Regions from separate parts of the Pseudomonas sp. GW821-FHT09E04 genome, predicted to be linked through region 1. Evidence: predicted binding sites of a transcription regulator. Region 1 holds the regulator's gene; the other holds the start of a gene.
The links. The regulator sigma-54, encoded in region 1, starts transcription at its own class of promoters, with help from an activator protein. The targets are predictions, from matches to a motif close to ANTGGCATNNANNTTGCTNT.
Positions count from the first base shown of each region.

Region 2: AC07N4_RS14710 (circularly permuted type 2 ATP-grasp protein) is a predicted target of sigma-54. The motif match lies at 4,212-4,231, and genes of this name have one in related genera.

Region 1 covers NZ_JBWKOR010000002.1:856,908-867,103, forward strand. Annotated here, with positions in the region: gene mlaE (lipid asymmetry maintenance ABC transporter permease subunit MlaE) at 1-184, opposite strand, end outside; gene AC07N4_RS10395 (ATP-binding cassette domain-containing protein) at 184-993, opposite strand; gene AC07N4_RS10400 (KpsF/GutQ family sugar-phosphate isomerase) at 1,269-2,243, shown strand; gene AC07N4_RS10405 (KdsC family phosphatase) at 2,244-2,768, shown strand; gene lptC (LPS export ABC transporter periplasmic protein LptC) at 2,777-3,349, shown strand; gene lptA (lipopolysaccharide transport periplasmic protein LptA) at 3,336-3,881, shown strand; gene lptB (LPS export ABC transporter ATP-binding protein) at 3,881-4,606, shown strand; gene AC07N4_RS10425 (RNA polymerase factor sigma-54) at 4,793-6,286, shown strand; gene hpf (ribosome hibernation-promoting factor, HPF/YfiA family) at 6,360-6,668, shown strand; gene ptsN (PTS IIA-like nitrogen regulatory protein PtsN) at 6,680-7,144, shown strand; gene rapZ (RNase adapter RapZ) at 7,147-8,004, shown strand; gene AC07N4_RS10445 (HPr family phosphocarrier protein) at 8,020-8,295, shown strand; gene AC07N4_RS10450 (ZIP family metal transporter) at 8,336-9,229, opposite strand; gene AC07N4_RS10455 (superoxide dismutase) at 9,260-9,871, opposite strand; gene AC07N4_RS10460 (DUF2753 family protein) at 9,873-10,196, opposite strand, start outside.
Region 2 covers NZ_JBWKOR010000003.1:812,165-822,360, reverse strand. Annotated here, with positions in the region: gene AC07N4_RS14745 (long-chain-acyl-CoA synthetase) at 1-330, shown strand, start outside; gene AC07N4_RS14740 (ankyrin repeat domain-containing protein) at 428-946, shown strand; gene AC07N4_RS14735 (hypothetical protein) at 1,037-1,567, shown strand; gene AC07N4_RS14730 (PLDc N-terminal domain-containing protein) at 1,639-1,830, shown strand; gene speE (polyamine aminopropyltransferase) at 1,967-2,842, shown strand; gene AC07N4_RS14720 (hypothetical protein) at 2,997-3,230, shown strand; gene AC07N4_RS14715 (ribonuclease E inhibitor RraB) at 3,441-3,788, shown strand; gene AC07N4_RS14710 (circularly permuted type 2 ATP-grasp protein) at 4,265-5,674, shown strand; gene AC07N4_RS14705 (alpha-E domain-containing protein) at 5,687-6,637, shown strand; gene AC07N4_RS14700 (transglutaminase family protein) at 6,634-7,443, shown strand; gene AC07N4_RS14695 (c-type cytochrome) at 7,458-8,285, opposite strand; gene AC07N4_RS14690 (acetyl-CoA C-acetyltransferase) at 8,869-10,074, shown strand; gene AC07N4_RS14685 (3-hydroxyacyl-CoA dehydrogenase NAD-binding domain-containing protein) at 10,091-10,196, shown strand, end outside.

The DNA.
Region 1 (10,196 bases):
TCACCAGCGACATGACGCCGACTGAGTGCAATTGCTTGACCAGCAGGCCGAAACCACCGCTGATGCCGCCCCGGCCCAGCAGGGCATGGAACAGGAACAGGGTCGCCCGACCGAATACCGCGACAGCGTCGATGGCTGACTCGCCGAATCGACGCACGCGTTCTATTAATGAAATTCTGCGCATCAGCGCTTCCCCAGAAGATCTGCGCGGTAATCCGTCGCTGGAAAGTGATACGGAACCGGGCCATCGGGGTTGCCGGTCATGAACTGACGGATACGCGGCTCGTCCGAGTTCATCAACTCGTCCGGCGTACCCTGCCCCAGCACCTGGCCATCACCTACGACATAGATGTAGTCGGCGATGCTCGCGGTTTCCGCCAGATCGTGGGAAACCACGATGCTGGTGATCCCCAGCGCGTCGTTGAGCAGACGGATCAGGCGCACCAGAACGCCCATGGCGATCGGGTCCTGGCCGACGAACGGTTCGTCGTACATGAGAATCTGCGGATCCAGCGCAATCGCCCGGGCCAGCGCCACACGACGTTTCATGCCGCCGGACAGCTCGTCGGGCATCAGTTCGATGGCGCCGCGCAGGCCGACTGCCTGCAATTTGAGCAGGACGATGTCGCGGATCATCTCGTCCGGCAATTCGGTGTGAACGCGCAGGGGAAAGGCGACGTTCTCGAACACGTCGAGATCGGTGAACAGCGCGCCGCTCTGAAACAGCACACCCATGTGCTTGCGTGCATCGAACAGATCGCTGCGCGACAGCTTCGGCAGGTTCTGGCCGTTGACCCAGACCTCACCCTGCGAAGGCCGCAACTGGGCGCCCATCAAGCGCAACAGCGTGGTCTTGCCACACCCGGAAGGCCCCATGATGCCGGTGACCTTGCCGCGCGGGATGCGGATATCGACGTTATTGAAAATGCTCCGCGCACCGCGCTTGAAGGAGACTCCCTTCAGCTCGACCGCGTAGGCGTTATCGGCACTCATCTAAACTCCTTGCGATGCAGCCTCTCACTCGGACGCCTGGCTTTCTGAAGAAAGCCCCTACATCCCGGGCAGGCCGAACTGGCGGCGAACTATATCACTGCAAAGGCCAAGCGCCCAAGGCCTCTCCCCGGCCGCGTTCAGCGATATGACAGGCCCAGGGCTTCTATTAGAGGGTTTTGGTAACGAGGAATGACAAAGCACGACGAACTTGCGTGAGGCTTTTCAACATAACCGCTATAATCGCCGCCTTTTCATCGGGCTATACGATTTCTGACATGAGCCAAACCAGCGACCTGATTCAATCGGCACAACGCACCATCCGCCTCGAAGTGGAAGCCGTACAAGGCTTGTTGCCCCATATCGACGCCGATTTCGTACGCGCTTGCGAGATGATTCTGGCCAGCAAGGGCCGTGTCGTCGTGGTCGGCATGGGCAAGTCCGGGCACATCGGCAACAAGATTGCCGCGACCCTGGCCAGCACCGGCACCCCGGCATTTTTCGTGCACCCGGCCGAAGCCAGCCATGGCGACATGGGCATGATCACCCGTGACGACGTGATCCTGGCCCTGTCGAACTCCGGCTCCACCAACGAAATCGTCACCCTGCTGCCGCTGATCAAGCGCCTAGGCATCCAGCTGATCAGCGTGACCGGCAACCCGCAATCGCCTCTGGCAAAAGCGGCCGAGGTCAATCTCAACGTTCACGTCGAGCACGAAGCCTGCCCGCTGAACCTGGCGCCGACCTCCTCGACCACCGCCGCACTGGTCATGGGCGATGCCCTGGCCGTGGCGCTGCTGGAAGCCCGCGGCTTCACCGCCGAAGATTTCGCCTTTTCCCACCCGGGTGGCGCACTGGGCCGACGCCTGCTGCTGAAAGTGGAAAACGTCATGCACGCCGGCCAGGAGCTGCCGCAGGTACAACGCGGCACCCTGCTCAAGGACGCACTGATGGAAATGACCCGCAAGGGTCTGGGCATGACCGTGATTCTTGAAGCCAACGGCAAACTCGCCGGGATCTTCACCGACGGCGACTTGCGCCGCACGCTGGATCGCAGCATTGATATACGCAGCGCCACCATCGACCAGGTGATGACCGTGCACGGCAAGACCGCCCGCGCCGAAATGCTCGCCGCCGAGGCCCTGAAAATCATGGAAGACCATCGAATCAACGCGCTTGTCGTCGTGGATGAGGACGATCGCCCGATCGGCGCCTTCAACCTCTCCGACCTGCTGCGCGCAGGAGTGATGTAAATGAGCACCGATCTGCTGCAACGCGGCAAAGCCATCAAACTGGCGGTTTTCGACGTCGACGGCGTCCTCACCGACGGGCGCCTGTACTTCCTTGAAGACGGCAGCGAGTTCAAGACCTTCAATACGCTCGACGGCCAGGGCATCAAGATGTTGATGAACGCCGGCGTGCAAACGGCCATCATCAGTGGTCGCAAGACCCCGGTGGTCGAACGCCGGGCGAAAAACCTGGGCATTCCGCACCTGTTTCAGGGCCGTGAAGACAAACTCGTCGTCCTCGACGGCCTTCTCGAGCAACTGGGCCTAAGCTATGAACAGGTCGCCTATCTCGGCGACGATCTGCCCGACCTGCCGGTGATTCGCCGGGTGGGGCTGGGGATGGCGGTGGCCAACGCTGCCGCTTTTGTGCGCGAGCACGCCCATGGCGTCACTCAGGCCCGTGGTGGCGAGGGTGCCGCCCGTGAATTCTGCGAACTGATCCTGCGCGCCCAGGGCAGCCTCGATGCCGCCAATAACGCGTATTTGTGAGTCAAACCATGTTTAGCAAAAAGTTTCGCAACATACTGCTGTTCGGTTGCATCGCGGCCATTTTCGGCGCGGTCGGCTACTGGAACATCAGCCCGGAACGCTTCCTCGACAAGCCTCCTGTCTCGGCAGAAGAGAGCCCGATCGACTGGTACGCGACCAACACCCACACCTTGCAATACCTGGAAGACGGCAAGGTGCAGTACGAAATGACTTCCGACAAGGCCGAGCACGTCAAGGCGACCGACATTACACTGGTCACCAAGCCCGACCTGAACATGTATCGCGGCACCGACTTCCCATGGCACGTGACCAGCGAGCGCGGTGAAGTGAATTCCGGTGGCACCGAGGTCGAGCTGATCGACTCGGTTCGCGTCAAGCGCACCGATGAAAAGAACCGCGACACCCTGATCACCTCCACTCGCATGACAGTGTTCCCGCAGCAACAATATGCGCAGACCCAGCAACCCGTTAGAATCGACGGCGCTGGCGGTGTATCGACCGGCGTGGGAATGAAAGCGTATTTGAAGGAAAGCAGGATACACCTGCTATCGAACGTAAGAGGACAGTATGAGGCTCGTTAAAACCCTCCCTATTTTGCTCAGTCTGGGCGCAGCACTGGGAAGCGTGAGCGCCTGGGCTCTGCCGAACGATCAAGAGCAGCCAATCCGCATTCAGGCCGACGATGCCCAGCTGGACGACAAGAATGGCGTTGCCACCTATAAAGGTGACGTGATCATCACTCAGGGTTCGATGATCGTCAAAGGCAACACCGTGACCATCACCCGCACCCCGACCGGCGATATCGACGTCGTGACCTCGGTGGGCAACCTTGCCTACTTCGAGCAGTTGCAGACGGCTGGCGACACCAAGCCTGTACAGGGCTGGGGCGTGACCATCCAGTACCACGCCGCGCAAAACCGCGTTGTACTGATCGACAAGGCGAAAGTCGTCGACAAGGACAACAACACCACTCAGGGCGAGAAAATCGTCTATGACACGGTGAAAAAGCTGGCCAGCGCGGGTCGTGCCACCGGCAACAAGGTCACCGAAGCGCGTCCGCGCATTGACATGGTGATCCAGCCGAAGAAGAAAACCGACGAGAAATCCCAGTAATGGCAACTCTGAAAGCTCAGCACCTGGCCAAGGCCTATAAAAGCCGCCAGGTCGTGCGCGATGTCAGCCTGTCGATCGACAGCGGTCAGATCGTCGGCCTGCTCGGCCCCAACGGCGCCGGCAAGACCACCTGCTTCTACATGATCGTCGGCCTGGTGCAGGCCGATCAGGGTCGCGTGCTGATCGACGACCTGGACGTCAGCCACCAGCCGATGCACGGTCGCGCCAAGGCCGGTATCGGCTATCTGCCACAGGAAGCGTCGATCTTTCGCAAACTGTCGGTGGCCGACAACATCATGGCCATCCTCGAGACCCGCCAGGAGCTCGACAAGGCCGGTCGTCGCAAGGAGCTGGAAAGCCTGCTGCAGGAATTCCACATCAGCCACATCCGCGACAACCTCGGCATGAGCCTGTCCGGTGGTGAGCGTCGCCGGGTGGAAATCGCCCGCGCACTGGCCACTGCACCGAAGTTCATTCTGCTCGACGAACCGTTCGCCGGTGTCGACCCGATCTCCGTGGGTGACATCAAGCAGATCATTCACCACCTCAAGGCCAAGGGCATCGGTGTGTTGATCACCGACCACAACGTCCGCGAGACGCTGGATATCTGCGAAACGGCCTACATCGTCAATGACGGCCAACTGATCGCCGAAGGCGACTCCGCGACCATCCTCGCCAACGATCTGGTGAAGGAAGTGTATCTGGGTCACGAGTTCCGCCTGTAAGCGCGACAGCATTCGACCAGCCGTCCGGGTGCTGTAACGTTGAAGCGCACTTTTATACGCTTTTATTGTTACAGCGCTCTAGGCAAACACGACAGTTTCAGGCATATAATTTGCTTAAGTTTGGCGCTTCGGCGCCCTGTAGTGGATGGCGCATAGCGCCGGCGAATAAGGTGTTAAGCCCCTGCCATGAAACCATCGCTAGTCTTGAGAATGGGCCAGCAGCTGACGATGACACCGCAGCTGCAACAGGCCATCCGCCTGCTCCAATTGTCGACCCTGGATCTGCAACAGGAAATCCAGGAGGCTCTGGAATCCAATCCGATGCTCGAACGCCAGGAAGACGGCGACGACTTCGACAACTCCGATCCCATGGCCGACAACGCCGAACAGAAGCCCAACACCGAGATCCAGGAACCCTCCTATCAGGAGACCGCACCGACGGTCGACAATCTAGAGGATGGCGAATGGAACGAGCGAATCCCCAACGAACTCCCCGTCGACACCGCCTGGGAAGACGTCTACCAGACCAGCGCCAGCAGCCTGCCGAGCAGCGATGACGACGAGTGGGACTTCACCACCCGTACCTCCGCCGGCGAGAGCCTGCAAAGCCACCTGCTGTGGCAGCTGAACCTGGCGCCGATGTCCGACACCGATCGCCTGATCGCCGTCACCCTGATCGACTGCATCAACAATCAGGGCTACCTCGACGAAACCCTCGAAGAAATTCTCGACGCCTTCGATCCGGAGCTCGACATCGAGCTGGACGAGATCGAAGCCGTCCTGCACCGCATCCAGCAATTCGAACCTGCCGGCATTGGCGCACGCAACCTGGGCGAATGCCTGCTGCTGCAATTGCGCCAGCTGTCGGCCAAGACTCCTTGGCTGGCGGAAGCCAAGCGTCTGGTCACCGATTACATCGACCTGCTCGGCAGCCGCGACTACAGCCAGCTGATGCGCCGCATGAAGCTCAAGGAAGATGAACTGCGCCAGGTCATCGAACTGGTGCAGAGCCTCAACCCGCGCCCCGGCTCGCAGATCGAATCCACCGAAGCCGAATACGTGGTGCCTGACGTCATCGTGCGCAAGGACAACGAGCGCTGGCTGGTCGAACTGAACCAGGAATCGGTGCCGCGCCTGCGGGTCAACGCCCAGTACGCCGGTTTCGTGCGCCGCGCCGACACCAGCGCCGACAACACCTTCATGCGCAATCAGTTGCAAGAAGCCCGCTGGTTCATCAAGAGCCTGCAGAGCCGCAACGAAACCCTGATGAAAGTGGCCACCCAGATCGTCGAGCATCAGCGCGGCTTTCTTGAATACGGCGACGAAGCCATGAAGCCTCTCGTGCTGCATGACATCGCCGAAGCGGTGGGCATGCACGAGTCGACGATTTCCCGGGTGACCACGCAAAAATTCATGCATACCCCCCGGGGCATTTATGAACTGAAATACTTTTTCTCCAGCCACGTCAGCACCTCCGAAGGCGGCGAATGCTCGTCCACGGCGATCCGCGCGATCATCAAGAAACTGGTTGCCGCGGAAAATCAGAAAAAGCCGTTGAGTGACAGCAAGATCGCTGGTTTACTGGAGGCACAAGGCATTCAGGTGGCTCGCCGCACCGTCGCCAAGTACCGCGAATCCCTCGGGATCGCGCCTTCGAGCGAACGCAAGCGGTTGATGTAAGCCACGTTACAGCGTTCCAGTGGCAGGCTCTTCGGCCTGCCGCTTTATGCACTGGCAACGAAGGAGAAGCTGTATGCAAGTCAACATCAGTGGACACCAACTGGAAGTTACCCAACCTCTCCGTGAGTACGTTGAGCAAAAGCTCAAGAGGCTTGAGGGGCATTTCGACAAGATCACCAACGTGCAAGTCACGATGTGCGTCGAGAAGCTGAAGCAGAAAATCGAAGCCACGCTGCATATTCCCGGTAACGAGGTCGTCGCAAACGCGGAACATACCGATATGTACGCAGCGATCGACGCGCTGACCGACAAGCTTGATAAACAACTCAAAAAGCATAAGGAAAAGACCCAGAGCCTGCTTCAGGGCGCTACCGGTCGATAACCCCCACCCCCATGATCCGACTTGAAAGCATCCTGACCCCCGGCCGTTCCCTCGTGAACGTGCCGGGCGGCAGCAAAAAGAAAGCCCTCGAACAAATTGCCAACCTGATCGCCCGGGAAGTACCGGATCTGGAGATGCAAGATGTCTTCGAGGCACTGATTGCCCGTGAAAAACTCGGCTCGACCGGTTTTGGCAACGGCATCGCCATTCCCCATTGCCGCCTCAAGGGTTGCGAATCCCCCATCAGCGCCTTGATGCACCTTGAAGCACCCATCGATTTCGACGCCATCGATGGTGCACCGGTCGACCTGCTGTTCGTGCTGCTGGTCCCGGAAGCCGCCACCGATGCGCACCTGGAACTGCTGCGCCAGATCGCCAGCATGCTCGACCGCAAGGACGTACGCGAAAAATTGCGTCGCGCCACCACCAACGAAGCCTTGTATCAGGTTGTCCTGGACGAGCAAAACGGGCACTAAACATGCGCTTGATCATCGTCAGTGGCCGCTCCGGCTCGGGCAAAAGTACCGCTCTGGATGTCCTCGAGGACAACGGCTACTACTGCATCGACAATTTGCCGGCCGGCCTGCTCCCGGAACTGGCGGAGCGCGCACTGATTCATACGGAACTGCCTCAGCCACTGGTCGCGGTATCGATCGATGCGCGCAATCTGCCCAGTCATCTCTCGCGCTTTCCGGAGTTGCTTGAAGAGGTCCGCAGCCGGCACATCCAGTGCGACGTCCTGTATCTGGACGCCGATGAAGAAACCCTGCTCAAGCGCTTTTCGGAAACCCGTCGTCGCCACCCGCTGAGCAGCGCCAATCGTTCGCTGGCAGAAGCCATCAACGATGAAACGGCCCTGCTGGGCCCGATCGCCGATCTGGCCGACCTGAAGGTCAACACCACCAATCTGAACCTGTACCAGTTGCGCGACACCATCAAGCTGCGGCTGCTGAACCAGCCGGAGCCGGGCACGGCGTTTCTGGTGGAGTCGTTCGGTTTCAAACGCGGCATGCCGGTGGATGCGGATCTGGTGTTCGATGTACGCTGCCTGCCCAACCCGTACTGGAAACCGGAACTACGCGCGCAATCGGGGCTCGATGAGCCGGTAGCCGAGTACCTGGCGGCACAGCCGGAAGTCGAAGAGATGTTCCAGGACATCTATGCGTATCTGTTCAAATGGCTGCCGCGCTTCGCTGCCAGCAATCGCGCCTACGTCACCATTGCCATTGGCTGCACCGGCGGACATCACCGTTCCGTCTACCTGACCGAACGCCTGGGTCAGGCCCTGCAGAAAACCCTGAAGAACGTCCAGGTTCGCCACCGCGACCTCAGCTAAAGGATTCACACCGCGATGCCTGCTCTGGAAATCGAAATCATCAACAAGCTGGGCCTGCATGCCCGGGCGTCGGCAAAGTTCGTTGGCGTGGCGGGGCAGTATCCCGACTGCACGATCAGAGTGGGTCGCACCCCGGAAACTACGGTAGATGGCAAAAGCATCATGGCGATGATGATGCTCGCTGCCGGCAAGGGCACCAAAATCTTCCTGAGCACCGAGGGGCATCAGGAACAGGAAGCCCTGGATGCCTTGGTGGCACTGATCAACAACTACTTCGACGAAGGCGGTTGAAAGCCTTTGGTGGCGAGGGAGCAAGCTTCCCTCCCCCCTCTCATCCCAACGCCGTGTCCATCACCATCATCAGGCAGAACCCGATCAACAATCCCAGGCTCGCCAGTTTGTCGTGACCATTGCGTCGCGACTCCGGGATTACTTCGTGGGTCACCACCAGCAACATCGCCCCGGCCGCCAGCGCCAATCCGAGGGGCAACAGCAACTCCGCCAGGCTGACCAGCCATGCACAGAGCAGTGCAAACACCGGTTCGACCAGCCCCGATGCCGCGCCGATCAGAAACGCCTTGACCCGCGACATCCCTGCTCCGGCCAGCACCAGCGCAATCACCAACCCTTCCGGCACATCCTGCAAGGCGATGCCCATCGCCAGGCTGTCAGCGTCCGGCATGCCGCCGCCAGCGGAGACGCCGACGGCCATGCCTTCCGGAATGTTATGGGCAATGATGGCAAACACGAACAGCCAGATCCGCGGGGGAATCACCGGGTGCTCGACGGTGCCGATGAGCATTTCCGGTGAAGCGCCGGACACCTTGCGGTCCACCAGATACAGACCGAAAGCACCGAGCATGATGCCGAAACAGATCAAGCCACTGGCACCCCAAGGGCTCAGGCCAAGGCTTTCTGCGGCGGCAATCCCCGGCACGATCAGCGAAAAAGCAGTCGCTGCCAGCATCACGCCGGCACCAAACCCCAGCAGCGTGTCGCCCAATGCCTGAGGCATGTTGCGGATCACCAGCACCGGAACCGCCCCGAGTGCCGTGCCAAGCGCGCAGATTGCACCGCCCTGCAATGCCCGGGACAGTTTCGGCTCCAGGTCCAACCATTCGAGTCCGTGAGCCACCAGCAAGGCCATGCCCGCCAACAGCAGCAGCGACCCGAATGCGTAACGAAACATACGCCCACTTCCGATCGCCAGTGTTTCAGTGCCCATAGTCAGCCTTGGATTGTTTTTATAGGAGACTTAAACCAGTGCAGCCTGATAACGCGCAGCGACTTCAGGCCAATTGATCACGTTGTAGAACGCGCTGATGTATTCCGGGCGGCGGTTCTGATAACGCAGGTAGTAGGCGTGTTCCCACACATCAAGTCCGAGAATCGGCGTATTGCCTCCCATCAGCGGGCTGTCCTGGTTGCCGCTGCTTTCCACCACCAGTTTTTTGTCCGGGGTCACGCTGAGCCAGGCCCAGCCGCTGCCGAAACGGGTCAGCGCGGCTTTGGTGAAAGCATCCTTGAAGCTGTCGAGGCCGCCCAGTTGCTCATCGATCGCCCTGGCCAGCGCGCCGTCCGGCTTGCCGCCACCGCCTGGCACCATCACTTCCCAGAACAGCGAATGGTTGGCGTGACCGCCGCCCTGATTGATTACCGCCGCGCGCAGTTTTTCAGGCAGTTGCTGGACGCTGGCCACCAGTTTTTCCACCGGCCATTCGGCGTACTCCGTGCCCTCGACCGCGGCGTTCAGGTTGTTGATATAGGTCTGGTGATGCTTGGTGTAGTGGATCTCCATGGTCTGCGCATCGATGTGCGGTTCCAGTGCATCGTAGGCGTAAGGCAAGGCTGGCAGGGTAAAAGCCATTTCAGTGGACTCCATGGTGATGTTGGGCAGGCACGCGACGCGCATTGCCGGTATCCGGGTGCAGCAGACGCTGGGTGCGCGGGTATTCGCCGTGTTCGCTGATGAAATTGAGCAGTTCGACATAGGTCTTGCTGCTCTGGCGCAACGCCGCCTCACGCAGGGCCGGGCGCAGGCGCTCGTTCTGCATGGTCTGCAACAGGCGCTGATGGATCGCGCAGAGGTATTCGGCGCTCTCCTCCGGCTGGTTCAGGCGCAGATGCAGGTCGGCCAGGTTGTGATGGGAGATGACGCAGGCCGCCACCGCTTCGTCGGCATCGGCCCAGCG
Region 2 (10,196 bases), on a different contig from region 1:
GGCGTGGAAATTCCCAACACCAACGGTCGCGCCGGCATGGCGGCGATCACGCCGGCCGAATCGTTGGCGACGCTGGACTTCACCGAGCTGCTGGCCTTCGCCCGCCAGCGCATGCCGGCCTATGCGGTGCCGTTGTTCCTGCGGGTCAAGGTGAAGATGGAAACCACCGGCACCTTCAAATACCAGAAGACGCGCTTGAAAAACGAAGGCTTCGACCCCGGCCAGACAGGTGATGACCCGATCTATGCCTGGCTGCCCGGTACTGAAACCTACGTGCAGGTCACGGATGAAATCCTTGCGGACATTCGCGGCGGCAAGTTCCGTTATTGATATTGGCTATCGACTGTCTTGGAAAAAAGGGGGTGACAGCTATCGCCGCGCTCGGGAAACTATCGGCTTTCCGATTGACCGAAAGTGGAGTTGCCCCATGTCCGACCAAAGCCGCCAGATGACCCCCGAAGAAGCTGCCGAATTCACCGAGCAGGTATTCAACAAGGCGCGCGACGGCGATGCGGCGATGCTGGATCGCCTGATCACGGCCGGTCTGCCGGTCAACCTGACCAACAGCAAGGGCGACACCCTGTTGATGCTCGCCAGTTACTACGGTCACGTAGATGCGGTGCAAGTGCTGCTCAAGCACAAGGCCGACCCGGAACAACGCAATGGCAATGGCCAGAGCCCGATTGCCGGCGCGGCATTCAAGGGTGACCTGGCCGTGGTCAAGGCATTGGTGGCCGGTGGGGCGCAGATTGAAGGCGCTTCCTTCGACGGCCGCACGGCGCTGATGATGGCGGCGATGTTCAACCGGGTTGAAATCGTCGAGTTCCTGATCGACCAGGGCGCGGACCCGAAAGCCAAGGACGCCAACGGCATCACCGCGCTGGACGCGGCCCGCACCATGGGCGCTGTGGACACCACCGCGCAGCTGGAAAAACTGCTGGGCTGAACCGTCGGGCCGGAACCCGCTCTGTGGCGAAGGCGAGAATGCGCTATCCTTCGCGCCCTCAAAATTCTCTTCGCCACAGGATCCGCCCCCATGAAAGCCGCACTCGCCGAACTCATCAGCAAAATCAGCTCCGGCTGCATGGGCGACGACGAGATTCAGAAGGTCGCTGATGAAGCGGCGCAGGCCTACGCCGATGCCGACGCTTTTCTGACCGCCAATCCGGACATCAACTACGACGACACTTTCCCGATTCCTTTGGGCGAATGGGTCGTGGTCGGCAGTCTGCCGGAAACCGTGCTGTTCCAGGCCGACACCTACGTTGACCTGTTCGCGCAGATCGTGGCTTCGTTCGGCCCGGGCGTGGAGTTCAACCTCAAGCCCAAGCAACTGGCCAAGACCGAAGCGCTGACCGCACTCAACCGCATCCAGGTGCAGATGAGCAGCATGAACAAGGAAAACGGTGGCTACACGCTGATGAACTTCAGCCAGTTGCTCGACGACGAACTGCAAGTGGTGCTGGTCTACGGCAACGACGTGCCGCGCGTGCTGGAACTGTGTGCCGAAGTCGGCATCGCCGCTGCGCCGTCGCTGGAAGCCTTGAAGGTCGCCGTTCACGTCTGAGCGCAATAAAAGGGAACCCTGCGCGCGACCGTCTATCCTAAAAGTGCATGCCACTATTCTGGAGTGACACCATGGGTTCCACGTTCAACGGCCTGATCGGCCTGATCATTCTTGCCCTCGACATCTGGGCGATCATCAACGTGCTGAAAAGCGGTGCCGAGACCGGGATGAAAATCCTCTGGGTGCTGTTGATCATCTTCCTGCCGGTGCTGGGCCTGATCATCTGGGCGATTGCCGGGCCGCGGGGCAATGTGCGGATCTGACCGTTCGCGCCAATGGATTGTGCCGGGCCGATGAAGTGAGGTTCGACCTGTCATCTTCGGCAACGTAGAATGCGCGCCTTTCCCGGGCAATCGAACCTGACGATTGGCGCCCGCGCATTCATCGGAGCACTTCACCATGACCGTCACCAAGACCAGCGAATACCTGGAAACCCTCTACGAAGGCTACGGCCAGCGTTTTCGCATGGAAAAACTGCTGCACGAAGTGCGCACCGAACACCAGCACCTGGTGATCTTCCAGAACCCGCGCATGGGCCGGGTGATGGCGCTGGACGGCGTGATCCAGACCACCGAAGCCGATGAATTCATCTACCACGAAATGCTCACCCACGTGCCGATCCTCGCCCACGGCACCGCCAAGCGCGTGCTGATCATCGGCGGCGGCGACGGTGGCATGCTGCGCGAAGTGACCAAGCACGCCAGCGTCGAGCACATCACCATGGTCGAAATCGACGGCACCGTGGTCGACATGTGCAAGGAATTCCTGCCGAACCACTCCAAGGGCGCCTACGACGACCCACGCCTGAACCTGGTGATCGACGACGGCATGCGCTTCGTCGCAACCACCACTGAAAAGTTCGACGTGATCATTTCCGACTCCACCGACCCGATCGGCCCGGGCGAAGTGCTGTTCTCGGAAAACTTCTACCAGGCCTGCCACCGCTGCCTGAACGAGGGTGGCATCCTCGTGACCCAGAACGGCACGCCGTTCATGCAGATCGAAGAAGTGAAAACCACCGCCGGTCGCCTGCGCAGCCTGTTCCCGGACTGGCACTTCTATCAGGCGGCCGTGCCGACCTACATCGGCGGTTCGATGACCTTCGCCTGGGGCTCGACCAACCCGGCCTACCGCAAGCTGAGCCGTGAAACCCTGCAACAGCGTTTCATCGGCAGCGGCATCGTCACCCGTTACTACAACCCGGAAATCCACATCGGCGCCTTCGCCTTGCCGCAATACGTGCTGCAAGCGGTGAACAAGCCAAGCAACGACTGATCACTCAGCCGTTATCACTGCGGGAGCGAGCGGCTTCGTTCCCGCAGATGAAATGTTTTTCATGTTTCATCGGTGTAAAGCTTTTGAACGATCAATCCTGACAAAAGTCGAGATAGATATGAGCCCATTTGCGGGTTTGTTCGAGGAGGCACCAATGCAAAAGTGGAAAGTCACTTTCGTGGATGATCACGGTGAAATTGTCGATGAAATCTTCGAGCGCGCGGAATGCCCCAACGACGATGAGGCCGCTCGATTGATCAAGGAACGACTCCTTCCTGTCGCCGCCGCACTGGATCTGAACGATCTGGAAGGGCGCACCTCCGATGCAGGCGCCAAAAGCCTGAAAACCCAGAACAGCATCGAAATCCGCAGCATCACGCCCATCTGAAAATCTTCTTGTCCGTAACGTACCAGGCCTTGGCAGCGGCTCTATCTTGGGGCTACTCTGCAAGCGAGATCAGCGAACGGATCGCTAAGGTCTGGTCTTGTCAGCTACATGCTTGTTTCCCGCCGGCAACACGGTTGTCGTAGCGCTTGAGCCGTTCGGCCAGGTGCAGGGAATACGGAAAGTCTATCCATCTATGCGAGGGGGACGTTCATGAGCACAGCCTATCAAGAAGACATCAGCAGCAGCGTGCTGCGCCGCATGAAAGAAGGCGGTTTCGATTTTTCCCGATTCCATCCCATCGAGTTCTACGCCATTTTCCCGGACGAGGAGCGGGCGCGCAGGGCGGCAGGCAAGTTTCGCGGTGAATCCATCAATGCCCAGGTCAGTGCGCGCGACGACGGCGCGTGGTCCCTGGAATTGAGCAAGGTGATGTACGCAACCTACGACGACATTGGCGATTTCGAACAGGGCTTTTCGGCGGTGGTCGAGCCCTTGGGCGGCATCATCGAAGGCTGGGGCGTGAAGCAGGAGGTGCGCAACCGCCATCGTTTGAACTGATAACCCTCGCAACACGTCGAGCAACGGCTGACCTTCGGGTCGGCCGTTGTCGTTTCTGAGCCCTGAACATTGCCCGGCAAAACCCTGAAACAAGAATCCGGCGCAAAAAAAAGCCACCGGGAGAGGTGGCTGAAAGGGAAGACCGGAAGGAGAGGAAACCGGTCAGGGTTACGGCCGGTAGGGCTGCCAGGGCAAGCCGGATCAGTTGGGCTGCGCACTTCGTCAGGGACGTTTCGCAGCGGATGTGCGGATTATCCGCAGGCGGCGCCGGGCAGTGAAATCAACTCTGACTATGCTGGTGATAGGCGACTGCACTGCGTCGCAATGAGGCGGGGGCGATCAGGTTGGGGCATTTGCCGCACAGGAATGGTGCGGTGTTTGTGGCGTGAATATCCAACCGATTGAAATCAAAGCGTTTATGCCGATGGCACGGGCCTTGCGAAGGCCTGTATGTCCGGGGTGACAAGGAGTACGGCATGATCCGCACCTATTTTGATGAAATGTACGATGCCGGCGGCCAGGTCCGCCCGCATTACCGGGAGTTTGCCCGCTGGCTGGCCGATACGCCTGACGAGCTGTTGGCCCAGCGGCGACGCGAGGCCGATCTGCTGTTCCATCGTGCCGGGATCACTTTCACGCTCTACGGGGACGAGCAAGGGACAGAACGCCTGATTCCCTTCGACACCATTCCGCGCAGCATTCCCGCCAGCGAGTGGCGGATCGTCGAGCGCGGCTGCATCCAGCGCGTCAAGGCGTTGAACATGTTCCTCGCCGACCTCTATCACGAGCAGCGCATCATCAAGGCCGGGATCATTCCCGCCGAGCAGGTGCTGGCCAACGAGCAATACCAGTTGGCGATGCAGGGGCTGGATCTGCACCGCGATATCTATTCGCACATCTCCGGCGTCGATCTGGTGCGCGACGGCGACGGCACGTATTACGTGCTCGAGGACAACCTGCGCACGCCCAGCGGCGTGAGCTACATGCTCGAAGACCGCAAGATGATGATGCGTCTGTTCCCCGAGCTGTTCGCGGCCCAGCGCATCGCCCCGATCGACCATTACCCGAACCTGTTGCTCGACACCCTGAAAAGCTCAAGCCCCATCGACGACCCGAGTGTGGTGGTACTGACGCCGGGCCGGTTCAACAGCGCGTTTTTCGAGCATGCGTTCCTGGCCCGGGAAATGGGCGTCGAGCTGGTCGAAGGTGCCGATCTGTTCGTGCGCGACGACAAGGTCTTCATGCGCACCACCGACGGCCCGAAAGCGGTAGACGTGATCTACCGCCGGCTCGACGACGCGTTCCTCGACCCGTTGGCCTTCCGCCCGGATTCGATGCTCGGCGTGCCGGGTCTGCTGTCGTCGTATCGCTCTGGCAATGTGGTGCTGGCCAATGCGATCGGCACCGGCGTGGCGGACGACAAGTCGGTGTATCCGTTCGTCACCGAGATGATCCGTTTCTACCTCGATGAAGAGCCGATCCTGAAGAACGTGCCGACGTGGCAATGCCGCAATCCGTCTGAACTTTCCCATGTGCTGGCCAATCTTCCGGATCTGGTGGTCAAGGAAACCCAGGGCTCCGGCGGTTACGGAATGCTCGTGGGGCCGGCGGCGACAACGGCGGAAATCGATGCATTCCGCGAGCGGATCAAGGCCAAGCCCCACGCGTATATCGCACAACCGACGCTGTCGCTGTCGACCTGTCCGACCTTTGTCGAAAACGGCATTGCGCCGCGCCATATCGACCTGCGCCCGTTCGTATTGTCCGGCCGCGAAACCCGGGTTGTGCCCGGTGGTTTGACCCGTGTCGCCCTGCGTGAAGGCTCTCTGGTGGTGAATTCATCCCAGGGCGGTGGAACCAAGGACACCTGGGTGGTCGAGGATTGAAGGAAGCCTGCCATGTTAAGTAGAACTGCCTCGGATCTGTACTGGATGTCGCGTTACCTGGAGCGGGCGGAAAACCTCGCCCGCATGCTCGATGTCAGCTATTCGCTGTCGCTGATGCCGCAGGACGGCCGTGGCGACGGTTTGCACGAACTGGCGATGCCGTTGCTGATCACCGGCACGCTGGACGACTACCTGGAACGCCACGGCGAGCTGCATGCCGAGCGATTGCTGCACTTCTTCGCGCTCGACGCGGCCAACCCGGCGAGCATCTACAGCTGCCTCGGCGCGGCGCGAGCCAGTGCCCACGCGGTGCGCGGTCGGATCACCGCCGACATGTGGGAGAACATCAACGCCACCTGGCTTGAGATCCGCGGGATCGCCAACCAGGGCCTCAGCCGCTATGGCATGAGCCGTTTCTGTGAGTGGATCAAGGAACGTTCGCACCTGTTCCGCGGGGCGTCCTACGGCACCATCATGCGCAACGATGCGTTTCGTTTCATCCGGTTGGGCACGTTCATCGAGCGGGCCGACAACACTTTGCGCCTGCTAGACGCCCGCTATGAAATGGCCGGCGATCAGGCCGAAGCGGTCAGCGACGGCACCGCCCACGCCTATTACCAATGGAGTGCCTTGTTGCGGGCCTTGTCCTCGTTCGAGGCCTACACCGAAATCTACCGCGACGCGCCCGGCGCCCGGCATGTCGCCGAGCTGCTGCTGTTGCGTGCCGACGTGCCGCGCTCGCTGCGGGCCTGCACCGAAGAGATCGACCAGATCCTCGCGCAACTGCCGGGGGCCAACGGTCGTCCTGCGCAACGACTGGCGGCGGAAATGGACGCACGCCTGCGTTACACCGGCATCCACGAAATCCTCGAGGAAGGGCTGCACGCCTGGCTCACCGAGTTCATCCCGCTGGTGCGCCAGTTGGGCAACGCCATTCACAGTTCCTATCTGGAGGCCGCATGAGACTTTCCATCAGCCACGAGACCACCTATCACTACGAAGATCAGGTGCGGGCGAGCATCCAGTACCTGCGCCTGACACCTCACGACAGTGAGCGTCAGCATGTGCTGAGCTGGCAGCTCGACCTGCCGCGCCCGGTGCGCGCCCAGCTCGATCCGTTCGGCAACATTCTGCACGTGCTGACGATGGACGAACCCCACGAAGCGATCATCATCGGCGCTCGTGGGCAGGTCGATATCGACGAGTTGCGCGAGGCGGAACACGAGAGCCAGTCGGCGCTGCCGTTCCTGCGTTTCACCCGGCTCACCGAGGCTGACGAGGCGCTGCGGGCGTTTGCCGAGAAGTCCTGCAAGCAACGACGCGACCGCAATGCACTGATCGATCTGATGCATGGCCTGAATCAGCACATGACCTATAAGCCTGGCTCCACCGAAGTCGACACCAGCGCCGCCGAGGCGTTTGCCGGGCGGGCGGGTGTTTGCCAGGATCACGCTCACGCGTTTCTGGCCTGCGCGCGCAGCCTCGGTGTGCCGTCGCGGTATGTGTCGGGTTATCTGTACAGCGAGGATTGCGAGCATCTGGCCAGTCACGCCTGGGCCGAGGCCTGGATCGATGACGCCTGGTACAGCTTTGACGTGACCAATGAACTGGCCCGGCCGGAGCGGCACCTGAAACTGGCGGTGGGCCTGGATTACCTCGACGCCTGCCCGGTGCGGGGCATGCGTCGGGGCGGCGGGTCAGAGCAGATGCACGCGAAAGTGCTGGTGTCGCCGACACCAGCGCCAATCATCTCGGTGCAACAGCAGTAAACGACGTAGTCGGGTTACTTGGCCGGCGCAACCTTGCGCCCGGCCATGTGCTGCAAGTACCCCACCAGCTTCTGCAGATCCGCCTCCGGCAATACCTCGGCGGTAAACCCTGGCATCTTCGCTTGCGGCCACTGGCGCAAACTCTGCGGATCGCGGATGTAGCGCTTGAGGAAGTCCGCGCCGAAATATTCGGTCGGGTTGTAGGGAATATTCAGGTCCGGTCCGAATTGCGCATCTCCCGCGCCATTTAGGCGATGGCAGGCCAGACAGTTCTTCTGGAACAGCGCAAAACCCTGATTCACCGGGTCATCGGCCTTCAACGCAGGATCCGGCAACAGGGCAGGGAAGCGCTCGGCCACCGGCGCCATGCGTTTGATGCTCGCCACTTCGAACGGCCATTGTTCCGGGCTGATATGGCCGGCCTGCGGATCGGTCCACACCAGATAGAACGGTCCGGCGCTGTGCTTGCCTTCCGACAGCGGCGGCCAAGGATGGGCCGGATCTTCGATGGCCAGCCAGGCGCGGGAACCTTTAGTGTTCAGCAGCGGCGCGGCAGACAGCTCGGCGGCAAAGCCATCCAGCGCTACGGCTTGCAGGTGATCGTCCGGTTTGATTCCGGTCAGCAATGCAGCCACCGGCACGGCGCGATAAGTCATGTCCTTCTTGTAGGACACGTCATTCTTGATCGTGAGGGTTTGCACCTGAGGATGCTTGAGCAATTCCTCGGTCTGCCAGGTGCGGCTGTTCGCGCCCAGCTCCAGATCCAGCTGTGCGGCAGACAGGGGCAAGCTCAGCAGCATGGCCCCAAACAGAATGAGCGTTTTCAATTGATCGCCGTCCATGTCGTGGAAGTGCGCAAAGGTTGGCACAGCCACGCTGGCCCGGGTAGCGGGCCAGTCACATTTTCAGTGGCGATGAGCAATACCTGCCGCTTGAATCAGCCGATGACCTTGGTCAGGTTCGGCAAAATCAACAACAGCGTCGTGGCGAAAAGAATGAGCCCTGCTTGACGAACTTTCGGTTGTTTGAACATGGCTTGACCGCCTTTTTTGTTATTTCCTGATGCCTGCCTGCATATCCATGATGGCAAGCGCTGCACTTCCTGTTGAAGAACGCCTGCCTCGGCAAAACCCGACGACAACGACGTACATGTTCACCTTAGGGCCCGCGTCACGCTTGGCTTAGATCCATTTCATATGTATTTGCTGCTGAACGCGATTAAAAAGGCATGAGGCCCATTGCCAGCTTCTTTGCCGCCCTTTTGCTAGACAGCTCGCTGACCTGAACCGGTTAACCTGGTCGGGAATGACCGTCCGTCTGAGCGTGCGCGTCAACGTCATTGAGCGCTGTGGTCATTGAATCCGTGACCGTCCCGGCCAAGAGTGGAGGCACGAATTTCACTCACCGCACAGGTTCGAGAACGCCATGACCCAAGCTTTGATTTTCGACGCGTTACGCACGCCCCGTGGCCGGGGCAAGGCCGACGGTTCGCTGCACAGCGTCAAACCGGTGAACCTGGTGGCCGGGCTGCTGACCGCTTTGCAGGCACGCACTTCGCTGGACACCAGCCAGGTCGATGACGTGGTGCTCGGTTGCGTCACGCCGATTGGCGATCAAGGCTCGGACATCGCGAAAACCGCCGTGCAGGTGGCCGATTGGGACGTCAGCGTTGCCGGCGTGCAGATCAACCGGTTCTGCGCCTCGGGCCTGGAAGCGGTGAACCTGGGGGCGATGAAAGTGCGCTCCGGGTTCGAAGACCTGGTGGTGGTTGGCGGTGTCGAATCCATGTCCCGCGTACCGATGGGCAGTGATGGCGGTGCCTGGGCGCTGGACCCGCAGACCAACCTGCACAGCCATTTCACCCCTCAAGGTGTCGGTGCTGACTTGATCGCCACCCTTGAAGGCTTCAGCCGTCAGGACGTCGATGCCTACGCGCTGCACTCGCAACAAAAAGCCGCCCGGGCTCGGGCCGACGGTTCGTTCAACAAGTCGTTGGTGCCGGTGCAGGACCAGAACGGCATCATCCTGCTCGATCACGATGAGTTCATTCGCGCCGAGTCGACCCTCGAAGGCTTGGGCAAGCTCAAGCCGAGTTTCGAAATGATCGGCCAGATGGGTTTCGATGCCACGGCGCTGCGGGTCTACAGTCATGTCGAGCGCATCAACCATGTGCACACGCCGGGCAACAGCTCGGGGATCGTCGACGGCGCGGCGCTGATGCTGATCGGCTCCGAGGCCAAGGGCCGGGCGTTGGGCCTGCAACCTCGGGCGCGGATTGTCGCCACGGCGGTCACCAGCACCGACCCGACCATCATGCTCACCGGCCCGGCGCCGGCCACACGCAAGGCGCTGGCCAAGGCCGGGCTGCGGGTGGAAGACATCGACCTGTTTGAAGTCAACGAGGCGTTCGCCTCGGTGGTGCTGAAATTCATCAAGGACATGGCCGTCGACCCGGACAAGGTCAACGTCAATGGCGGCTCGATTGCGATGGGCCATCCGCTGGGCGCCACCGGTTGCGCGATTCTCGGCACCTTGCTCGATGAACTGGAAGCTCGGCGCCTGCGCTATGGCCTGGCGACGCTGTGCGTCGGCGGCGGCATGGGCATCGCCACCATCATCGAACGCCTCTGACCCAAGGAATCTTGTCATGACCCAAGCCATTCGTTACGAAAAAGGCCAGGACGGCATCGTCCTTCTGACCATCGACATGCCGGGCCAGAGCGCCAACACCATGAACGCGGTGTACCGCGAAG